DNA from 3 places in the Peribacillus sp. NPDC076916 genome. Region 2 is predicted to be linked to each of the others. Evidence: riboswitches for the same ligand, from Rfam matches in the RefSeq annotation. Region 2 holds a riboswitch; each other region holds the start of a gene.
What was found. Region 2 has a riboswitch for lysine ahead of dapA (4-hydroxy-tetrahydrodipicolinate synthase). Riboswitches for the same ligand answer to the same signal wherever they lie in the genome.
Positions count from the first base shown of each region.

Region 1 (3,488 bases), on a different contig from region 2:
TTGAAAGCGCAAAGATGCTTGCAGCTTGCCTTCATATGCTTCAAGGGACACCCTATATATATCAAGGGGAAGAGCTGGGCATGACCAATGTTGCATTTGAGGGCATCGATGATTACTGTGATATCGAAACATTGAATTCATATGAAGAACTCGTCAATTCGCATGGCTGGTCAAAAGAGCGGATGATGTCAGCCATCCACGCCCGAAGCAGGGATAATGCGAGGACACCGTTTCAGTGGAATGACTCCCGGAACGCAGGATTCACGAAAGGGACGCCTTGGATTAAGGTTAATCCCAATTTTCCAGAGATTAATGCAGAAAAAGCCTATAATGATCCGAATTCCATTTTTCATTTTTATAAAAAGCTTATCCAAATACGAAAGAAACATGAAATCGTCGTTTATGGCCGTTTTGAACTGCTATGGCCGGATGATGAACGAATATTTGCCTACACGAGATCGTTTGAAGAAGAAAAGCTGTTGGTGCTATGTAACTTTAAAGAAGAGGATGCCTCCTATACTTTGCCTGAAGAGCTGCATGCATATTCAGCCACAAGGCTGATAGGCAATTATGATCAGGAAGAAGAAGGAATCTCCAGCAAACCTCTGCGTCCATATGAATGCCGTGTTTATCATTTGAAATGAAAAAAGGACCTGTTCTCCTTAGAACAGGTCCTTTACGCATTATTTTGATTTAAGATCACATTCCTCCAGGGGAATGATTTTCGTTTTATGCTTGATTTTATAGCCGAACCATAGGGCGAAAAATAAAATTAAGCCAATGTAGGAAACAAACATTGAATTCCAGTCGATTCCATCGCTGCTGAAAGCTTGATAGCCTTGTCCGATGATAATGATAAGGCAAAGGACGAGTGCGAATATAGGCCCGAATGGGAAGCCTTTTGCCCGGAATGGTAAAGCATTCATATCAAGGCCTTGAGCTGCGTAAGCTTTGCGGAATCGATAATGGGCAACCGCGATCCCGACCCAGGTGACGAATCCCGCCATGCCTGAAGCGTTCAATAACCAGATATAAACGACGCCATCACCGAAAAATGAAGCTAAGAATGCAACGCAGCCTACTAAAGAAGTCACGATAAGTGCATTCACGGGTACTCCTCTTTTATCTAACTTGCCTAGGAATTTCGGTGCTTTCCCATCACGTGCCAAGTCCCATAGCATACGGGTTGAAGCGTACATGCCAGAGTTACCGGCAGAGAGTACGGATGATAGAATGATCGCGTTCATGATGGATGCAGCAAATGCAAGGCCTGCCCGTTCAAATACAAGCGTGAATGGACTTACGGCAACATCTTCACTCAATAAACGTGAATCGGTAAACGGAATGATCATTCCAATTACAAAAATGGCAAGGATATAGAATAAGATGATGCGCCAGAAAACGGATCTGATTGCCTTTGGGATATTTTTTTCTGGATCCTCACTTTCACCAGCAGTCACTCCAAGCAATTCCGTTCCTTGGAATGAAAAGCCGGCAGCCATGAATACGCCCAGGATCGTGAAGAACCCACCGTTAAAGGGACCTTCGCCCATTGTGAAATTTGAAAAACCAATTGGGTCTTTCCCACCCATGATCCCGAGAATGATCAGTACACCCGTGATCAAGAAAATGACGACTGTCACGACTTTGATCATGGCAAACCAGAATTCTGCCTCCCCGAAACCTTTAACTGACATGTAATTGATAAGAAACATAGTGATTAATGCAATGGCACTCCAGATAATTGAAGGGCTATCCGGAAACCAGAACTTCATAATTAAGACAACGGCTGCCAATTCAGCGGCAATGGTGATTGCCCAGTTATACCAGTAGTTCCAACCAATCGCAAAACCGAAAGACGGATCGACGAATTTGGATGCATAGACACGGAATGAACCGGCCACTGGCATGAACGCTGCCATTTCTGCAAGACTTGTCATTAAGTAATAAACCATGATGCCGATGACTGCGTATGCCACCAAGGCACCGCCGGGACCGGCTGAATGAATGGCACCGCCACTTGCTAAAAATAAACCTGTTCCAATCGTTCCACCTAATGAAATCATCATTAAATGACGCGCTTTCAGGCTCCTTTTCAGTTCAGTAGGGCTTGATGCTGATTGTGAATTTGACAATTGATGTTACACTCCTTTTTATTGGAAGGGAACGAAAAATAAAAAACAGCAGTCGAAAAAGATCGACGGCTGTTTATAATAAACCCGTTTATCCTTCCGAAGATAGCTCCCCACGCTTTTTTGAAAAAGCGTGACAGTGGTGTTCCTGTTCGGTAACACCGCCAGCAAGAATATACATGGAATATACCCTTACTTCGGCAATTTATCCTTTCAAACGGAGTCTTGAATTTTCCAGAATCTCGTCCGTTTTACTTTTATAAGCTGCAGCCTCTAACTCATCGGTAAATGAGGAAGTATTCAATTTTCTAAAATCGTTGCGCCAGCTTGTAAGTGACGTCAGACGATAGTTCTCATGAAATTCATGCAATCGCTAATAGATTGCTAGTAATTGAGTAAACTTTACTATATCAAAATTATAAAATAATCTCATGAATATCGCAATGATTATTTTATGTGGTTATTTTTTCCTAGTTAATGAATGATGGCGGCAAGGAAGAATTCAAATGGCTATATACCAAAATAAAGCATGGAGATCATTAAACGGTCCTTCTTTTTATAAGGGCGTAGTCCAGTTTTACATGTTTGACCACCTCAGGATTCTCAAATAGGTCCACAGCCATTTTCCCAATCCATTCCAGCGGCAAGGAAATGGTCGTGATGTCGAGCATTTCACCCAGGCTATCATTATTGAAACCGAGAATGGCCACATCCTCCGGGACCCTTATACCCGATTTCTTAGCGGTGAGAATGAAGCCAGCCGCCGTGTCATCATTCGTGATGATGATGGCTTCAGGTTTATCCATCATCGAATTCCATTCCTGAAACAATTGCTCACCGTCTTTGATGTGATAACTGCCTTCAAACAGCCATTCTTTATTGTTTATCAGTTGATGTTTACTCATGATATCGTTAAAGGCCTTTGTACGATGGGAACTATTTCTGCTCTTTTTACGGCCGAGGCTGTATCCGATTTTCTTATATCCTTTAGCAATCACGTACTCAAGGGCACAGGAGAAAGCTGCATAATGATCAATGCTGATGGATGAGAATTCAGCCTGGGCCGTATCTTCACACAAAATGATTGGTCCGTATTTTTGATATTCCAAAAGGATTTTCATTTCCGAAATCCTTGAACAAACGATAATGCCATCGAGCTGCTTCATTTGCAGCATATTAAAAGCCTCGATTTCCTTCTCTCTGTCATAGTTTGTTTGAAAGATGACGATATGACAGCCAATTGCATTTGCCTGTTTAGTGATTCCGTTAACGATTGCCCCGTAATATGGGTGATTGTTGAAGGGGATGATGATGCCGATAAGATTGGTTTTACCTTTTGAAAGATGAATGGCATTT
Region 1 covers NZ_JBNNIU010000004.1:166,294-169,781, reverse strand. The annotation lists gene ACQKFG_RS14510 (glycoside hydrolase family 13 protein) at 1-644, shown strand, start outside; gene ACQKFG_RS14505 (amino acid permease) at 684-2,135, opposite strand; lysine riboswitch at 2,231-2,416, opposite strand; gene ACQKFG_RS14500 (LacI family DNA-binding transcriptional regulator) at 2,672-3,488, opposite strand, start outside.
Region 1: another riboswitch for lysine. It lies ahead of ACQKFG_RS14505 (amino acid permease); the one in region 2 lies ahead of dapA (4-hydroxy-tetrahydrodipicolinate synthase).

Region 2 (3,488 bases):
TCTCTTTTTCTGCTGCAGCTAACTTTTCGCCTAGCCAGTTAATTTGATGAACAGAATATAAACCATGCGTATTACCATTTTCCGGACTTAACGTAATAAAATCATATCCATTTACTTTTTTATGATAGTAAAGAGAATCCATTCCTGTTTTCTCGAGAAAACGATCTTGTGCTTTTTCTACTGAAAGTCCATTCCAATAATCATGGTTTCCCATAGTGAACATGGATTGAACATCGCCTTGTTTCTTCTCATTATAAATGGAGAAGAACTTATCATATTCAGTAGCGTAGCCATAGTCCGTTAAATCCCCAACGACAACAAAAGCATCCTGTTTAGGCGCAGCTTTGTTTAATTGATCCATCGCTGTTCTAAACTTGTCCATATCAGCAGTTGATCCATCATCTATATGTACATCACTGATAACAGGAAAAACGAGCTCGGGCTTACGTTTATTATCTGAATTTGAAGATTCCGAGGATGCTTGTACATTTGATAAAGAAGTTGTTAATCCCACCGTTACAATTGTCAACATTGCAGCAAATTTATTTTTCGCTTTCAAAATCATTTTCCTCCTATATATCGTTTAGTCGCTATAATTATGTAAGTATTTCCCAAGAAATAAAATATCCTCCTCATTTTTTAATTTTTATGTGGTTTACCAATTAAAATAGTAACTTTACATTATTAATAAAATATAGGTTCAGTGTAATTTAAATATTAATAAATCAAATAATACCTATGGGCAATAGTCATTCGGTTCACTTAAATTGTTTCTGGAGGAAAACTCAAGATAATTTTTCGCTTGTAGTAATGATTTGCCTTTGCTTGATGTAAAGGGGGAACTACCCCTAAACTACGTAGTTATCCCCACGAATCTTAATGGCTTTTATCATTCCATCTCATGGATTTGTAGATAGGTATGCTGTTATACGTATCTCGTTCCAATACTGAAAGGAATGAAAGCACCAAGAGTTCAATCCGTTTGATCTTGTTTGGCTGTGGATTTATATCCATTTTCAGCAACATACTCGCTGGTAAAATTGCCAGCTATAATGCTATCGAACATCTTCGGTTTGTTTTCCTTTTGCATGCAATTGTTCTGACCAGTTTTTATCGGACCACAGATAATTTTGTCATTGGTTTGGTTAACATTAGCTTGATGTTATCAATGGCCATCCTTTTCAATTTTTTGATAGTGTAATTGAATCAATGGAGTCCTACTTACATGGAAGCGATCCGTTTTCTCGCTTCCTAAACGACACTGATTTTCATATCTTTTCTGCCCTTTGTTAAATTTGTATCATGTCGTCCTCCCCACCTTGATCATCATTCTAAGTATTCATAAGATACATATCAATTTTCATAAGCTCTATCAATTGTAAAACTGACTATAAAAGATTGAAACTTTTCATACAGTTTATTTAATAAAACTATAAATGTTGAGATTACATAATATTAAAAAAGGTGAATCCATGTATTCTAAAAAAACATTTCTAAATTGTCCTTGCAATAAAGAGGATTCCTTGTTATATTACAGTCAATTAAATATTTTCTTACTTCATACTTTTTGAAGTGAGGATAGAGGAGCAAAGACCATTAGTACACATTTTGAGGAGAATGAGATCCCATGACTATTGTGGAAAGGGGAATTTGCCGAAGCGGAAAGAATCTCATGTTCTTGAAGCTGGTTCTGCTATTGAATAAATGCAGGACTGTCATATAGGAAACTATATGGAGGGCTATCTTATGCGCGGAAACATTTTTTTGATAAATATTGTTTCTACTGCAGCAGCGAATCCTCGTTGTTGCTTTTTTGCGTTTATTCCTGAATGGCCCTAACCACCTCTGAATTTTTATAAAAATTATACAAAAGGGTGTGAAGTTATGAATTTTGGCCAAGTTTTAACCGCAATGGTTACCACGTTTAATCATAATGATGAGGTTGATTTTAATGCTACGAAAACTTTAGTAAATTATTTAATTACTAATGGTTCTGATGGATTAGTAATAGCTGGTACAACTGGAGAGTCTCCTACATTAACTGCAGAAGAGAAAGTGGATTTATTCAAAATGGTTGTAGAAGTTGTTGATGGAAGAGTTCCAGTCATAGCTGGAACTGGCTCAAATAACACGAAGGCCTCCATCAGCTTAACCAAACAAGCAGAGGCAGCAGGAGTCGACGGAATCATGCTCGTTACCCCATACTATAACAAGCCGTCTCAAGAAGGATTATTCCAGCACTTTAGTGCTATTGCCCATTCAACATCATTACCGGTAATGCTTTATAATATCCCAGGACGAAGTGTCGTGAACATGTCCGTTGAGACGATTGTTAGCCTCTCAAAAATCAACAATATTGTGGCAGTAAAAGAAGCAAGTGGTGACTTAGATGCCATGGCACAAATCATCAGCAAAACAACTAGCGATTTTACATTGTACAGCGGCGATGATGGGTTAACATTACCGGTTTTTGCCATCGGAGGAACAGGCATTGTTTCGGTTGCTTCCCACATAATTGGCAATGAAATGCAAGAAATGATCAATAGCTTTAAAAGTGGGGATGTCCAAGGTGCTGCCACTGCACATCGCAACCTTCTTCCAATTATGAAAGCATTATTTGCTGCACCAAGCCCAGCACCGGTAAAATCAGCATTAAATATGCGGGGGTTAAATGTTGGAGGTGTCCGCTTACCATTGGTCTCTTTAAACGATGAAGAAAAAAGAGCACTACAAATAGCTCTACAACCGAGTAACGCAGAAGGAATTTTGTTAAGTAAATAAACTTAATGATTCATTATTCGAGTCTTCAATACCGATTTTCTGATTAAAACCCATAATAACCGGGCGAAATTAAAAAAAGCAGTACAAACTTTGAATGAAGTGTACTGCTTTTTAATCGCTGCATGGCTCAATGCTTAAACTAGTTGAGCAATATAATGATTTTATAGGATTAAGGGCAAAAGGAGAATTTACATTTTCAAGAAAAATATATGGTGTATCCAGTAGGAATTGTAAATGTCGAATTTTCTATAGCAATGATTACGGGGATTGATCATAAGCTTATTATTTCTAGTGATGTTGATATGTAATTATTAAGACAGAGTCGTTCCTTCAATCTATAATGGCTCCTTAACAAATTCAAAAGAAATAAAGTAATTATAGCTTTGACGTTCAAAATTTTGAACGAACATTATTATAGTTCAACTTAGAAATGGATTGATATCAACTTATATAACTTGATAATGAATAATAGCCTATTTTCTCTTTTATAAAGGCTATTTTTTTGACGAGTTTTTTTATCCAACCCCTTTTATCTCATGGCCTGAAGTCGCTTTCTACTACTTTTCTCTCTCTTGTTCTATCAAAAACCGTTCGTAAAAGTGACTTTTACGAACGGAACTTTTTTTCTATATGGGTAAAACTGTTGAATATTTAATTTCTCTGAGAGCTAGGCTAGTTTGAATTCTTGTTATACCTAGTTTATTTAA
Region 2 covers NZ_JBNNIU010000002.1:756,969-760,456, reverse strand. The annotation lists gene ACQKFG_RS08640 (metallophosphoesterase) at 1-559, opposite strand, end outside; partial or broken gene ACQKFG_RS08635 (MFS transporter) at 865-1,180, shown strand; lysine riboswitch at 1,572-1,750, shown strand; gene dapA (4-hydroxy-tetrahydrodipicolinate synthase) at 1,885-2,781, shown strand; gene ACQKFG_RS08625 (Lrp/AsnC family transcriptional regulator) at 3,408-3,488, opposite strand, start outside.

Region 3 (3,488 bases), on a different contig from region 2:
TTTAGAGTTGAACTTAATCAAAAAACATGACCCAAAATATAATGTCATGCTAAAGGATGATAAGACGTATCCTTTCATCAAGCTGACTGCGGAACGCCACCCACGTCTAATCATTACGCGAAAAGTAAAAAAAGACAAAGGGAAATATTTCGGTCCTTATCCGAATGCATTTGCAGCTAACGAAACGAAAAAATTGCTCGACCGCATCTATCCCCTAAGAAAATGCAATACATTACCAGATCGCGTTTGTCTCTACTATCATCTTGGACAGTGCCTGGCCCCATGTGTATATGAAGTAGAGGAACAGGAATATAAAAAAATGGTGGATGATATCAACCGGTTCTTGAACGGCGGGCATACTGAAATAAAAAAAGAACTGACTGAAAAAATGCTAGTGGCATCAGAAGAGCTCGATTTCGAGAGGGCCAAGGAGTTCCGTGACAAGATTGCCCACATTGATATTACGATGGAGAAGCAAAAAATGATGACGACCGATTTCATCGACAGGGATGTATTTGGGTTTGCCTATGATAAAGGCTGGATGTGCGTACAGGTATTTTTTGTTCGGCAGGGTAAATTAATAGAAAGGGATGTTTCACTTTTTCCGGTCTATGATGAACCCGAACAGGAACTTCTTACATTCCTCGGTCAATTTTACGAGATTACGAACCATTTTAAACCAAAGGAAATCTTGCTGCCTGAATCAGTGGATGCCGAAATGGCCGAAGGACTGCTTGGGGTCAAAACGATTCACCCCAAAAGGGGGGCGAAAAAAGACATGCTTAAATTGGCGAATAAAAATGCCTCCATCGCCCTTCAGGAAAAATTCTCTTTGATTGAAAGGGATGAAGAAAGAACGATCAATGCGGTGGAAAACCTCGGGAACCAACTGGGTATCTACACCCCGCATCGAATTGAAGCTTTCGATAACTCCAATATCCAGGGAAGTGACCCTGTTTCCGCTTTAGTCGTGTTCATTGATGGGAAGCCGGAAAAAAGAGAGTACCGAAAATATAAGATCAAGACGGTCCAGGGACCTGATGATTATGAATCGATGCGTGAAGTGGTCAGAAGAAGGTATTCACGAGTATTGAAAGAAGGGCTGCCGCTTCCGGACTTGATCATCATTGATGGCGGAAAGGGACATGTCGAAGCCGTTCGGGATATTTTGGAGAATGAATTGGGCCTTGAGATTCCGCTTTCAGGCCTCATTAAGGATGAAAAGCATAGGACATCGCAATTGATGATCGGAAATCCTCTTGAAATCGTACCTCTTGATTCTCGGAGCCAGGAATTTTACCTATTGCAAAGAATTCAGGATGAAGTGCATCGGTTCGCTATTACTTTTCATCGCCAGCTACGCGGGAAAAATGCGGTTCACTCCCAGCTTGATGATATTCCAGGAGTCGGGGAAAAAAGAAGGAAGCAATTATTAAGGCATTTTGGATCATTGAAGAAAATCAAAGAGGCAACAGTCGAGGAAATCATGGAAGCTGGTATGCCAAAAGGGGTAGCCGAGGGAATCGTTAGAAAATTACAAGAATAATCTTGCTACCGATAAATCACTATGCTATGATTAAAAGGAATTTTTAACTAGACAACTTAAAAGTGCTGATAGAGGTGCGGAATTCAAGAGTAAAGACCTGGAGAAGTATGAGCTTCCATGAAAGGTTTTGAAAGGGGATGACGCCGAAGGAAGACAAGACTCATACCTTGTTTTCCTGGTCCGACATTTAATAAATGGCGGATTGTCAGGGTTTATACCCTGGAGAGCTATCTCACTGTGTTTACAGTATTGGATATGTGATCACAGCAATGAGATATTTCTCATTGCTTTTTTTATTGCCTAAAAAGTAGAGAGGGTGCATGAGGATGGCATTAATCGTTCAAAAATTCGGCGGAACATCCGTCGGTAGCGTAGAAAAAATCAAAAATGTTGCCAATCGGGTAATCGAGGAAGCGGAGAATGGAAATGAGGTAGTCGTCGTTGTTTCAGCCATGGGGAAAACAACGGACCAATTGGTTGCCATGGCCCGTGATATTTCCGGAAACCCGAGCAAAAGGGAAATGGATATGCTATTGACTACTGGGGAACAGGTAACGATTTCCCTGTTAACGATGGCATTGATTGAAGAAGGGCATGAAGCCATTTCTTATACTGGCTGGCAGGCTGGCATGCAAACGGAATCCGTTCATGGGAATGCCCGAATTTTAAACATCGATGCTTCAAGGATCCAAGCTCAGCTTCAACAGAAGAAAATAGTGGTCGTGGCCGGTTTCCAAGGTAACGACGTAAATGGGGAAATCACTACCTTGGGGCGAGGCGGTTCCGATACGACGGCGGTTGCCATCGCCGCCGCGCTGAATGCGGATAGATGCGATATTTATACGGATGTAACGGGTGTTTTCACAACGGATCCACGCTACATAAAAGGCGCGCGAAAACTCCAATCCATTTCTTACGATGAAATGCTGGAACTTGCCAACCTGGGGGCGGGCGTCCTTCATCCAAGGGCAGTCGAATATGCAAAAAATTATCAAATTCCGCTTGAAGTCCGTTCAAGCATGGTGAGAGAGTCAGGAACGATCATTGAGGAGGAAGCAACTATGGAAGAAAATTTAATTGTACGCGGCATTGCTTTTGAAGACAGTATTACGAGGGTCACAATTTATGGTTTGCCCCAATCACTTGGTGCATTATCCACAATCTTTACGACACTTGCGAAAAACCAAATTAATGTGGACATCATCATACAAAGCATGACAGCCGAGGATACGACCAATCTATCTTTTTCCACAAAAAGTGAAGATACGGAAGCGGCCTTGATCGTGCTGGAAAATAATAAAGAACAATTGGGATTCGACCGGGTCGAAACGGAGAGCGGGTTGGCCAAAGTGTCCATCGTCGGATCTGGTATGGTATCCAATCCCGGAGTGGCTGCCGAGATGTTTGAAGTGATGGCCAATACAGGCATCCAGGTGAAAATGGTCAGCACATCGGAAATTAAAGTTTCGACTGTCGTCAATGAAAAGGAAATGGTGAAGGCGGTTGAATCCCTTCATGAAGCATTTAAACTTGGTCAGCATGCAAATGTGCTAGCTTAAGTGCAGGAGTCCAATAAAAAACAGACTTCCGGTAAAAAGGGTAAGTCTGTTTTAAGGGCTAATTAGATTGGATCTCTGGGATCCCATTGGATGGTGAATATCACTTTTTTTGCGCGGCGTTTGATTTCTTCCGTTGATTCGCTGAGGAATTTTTTTTGCAGTGAAAACTGCTCGGCAAGGAAACCGGCTTCAAGCTGGAAGTGACAATCAGGGTGTAAGTCCAGGCGGCGGCTGATTATTTCACCCGTCAGGGATAATTCCATCTCGTGTTTCGTATACTTCAGGATTTCCAGATTTCCCCATCCGGCACTTTGGAAAAATTCAATAACTTCCTGATCGCCATTCAATGGAAATTTTCTTGCTAATTGTTTACCTGCCCAATA
Region 3 covers NZ_JBNNIU010000003.1:677,628-681,115, forward strand. The annotation lists gene uvrC (excinuclease ABC subunit UvrC) at 1-1,546, shown strand, start outside; lysine riboswitch at 1,608-1,784, shown strand; gene ACQKFG_RS12860 (aspartate kinase) at 1,873-3,105, shown strand; gene ACQKFG_RS12865 (YslB family protein) at 3,168-3,488, opposite strand, start outside.
Region 3: another riboswitch for lysine. It lies ahead of ACQKFG_RS12860 (aspartate kinase); the one in region 2 lies ahead of dapA (4-hydroxy-tetrahydrodipicolinate synthase).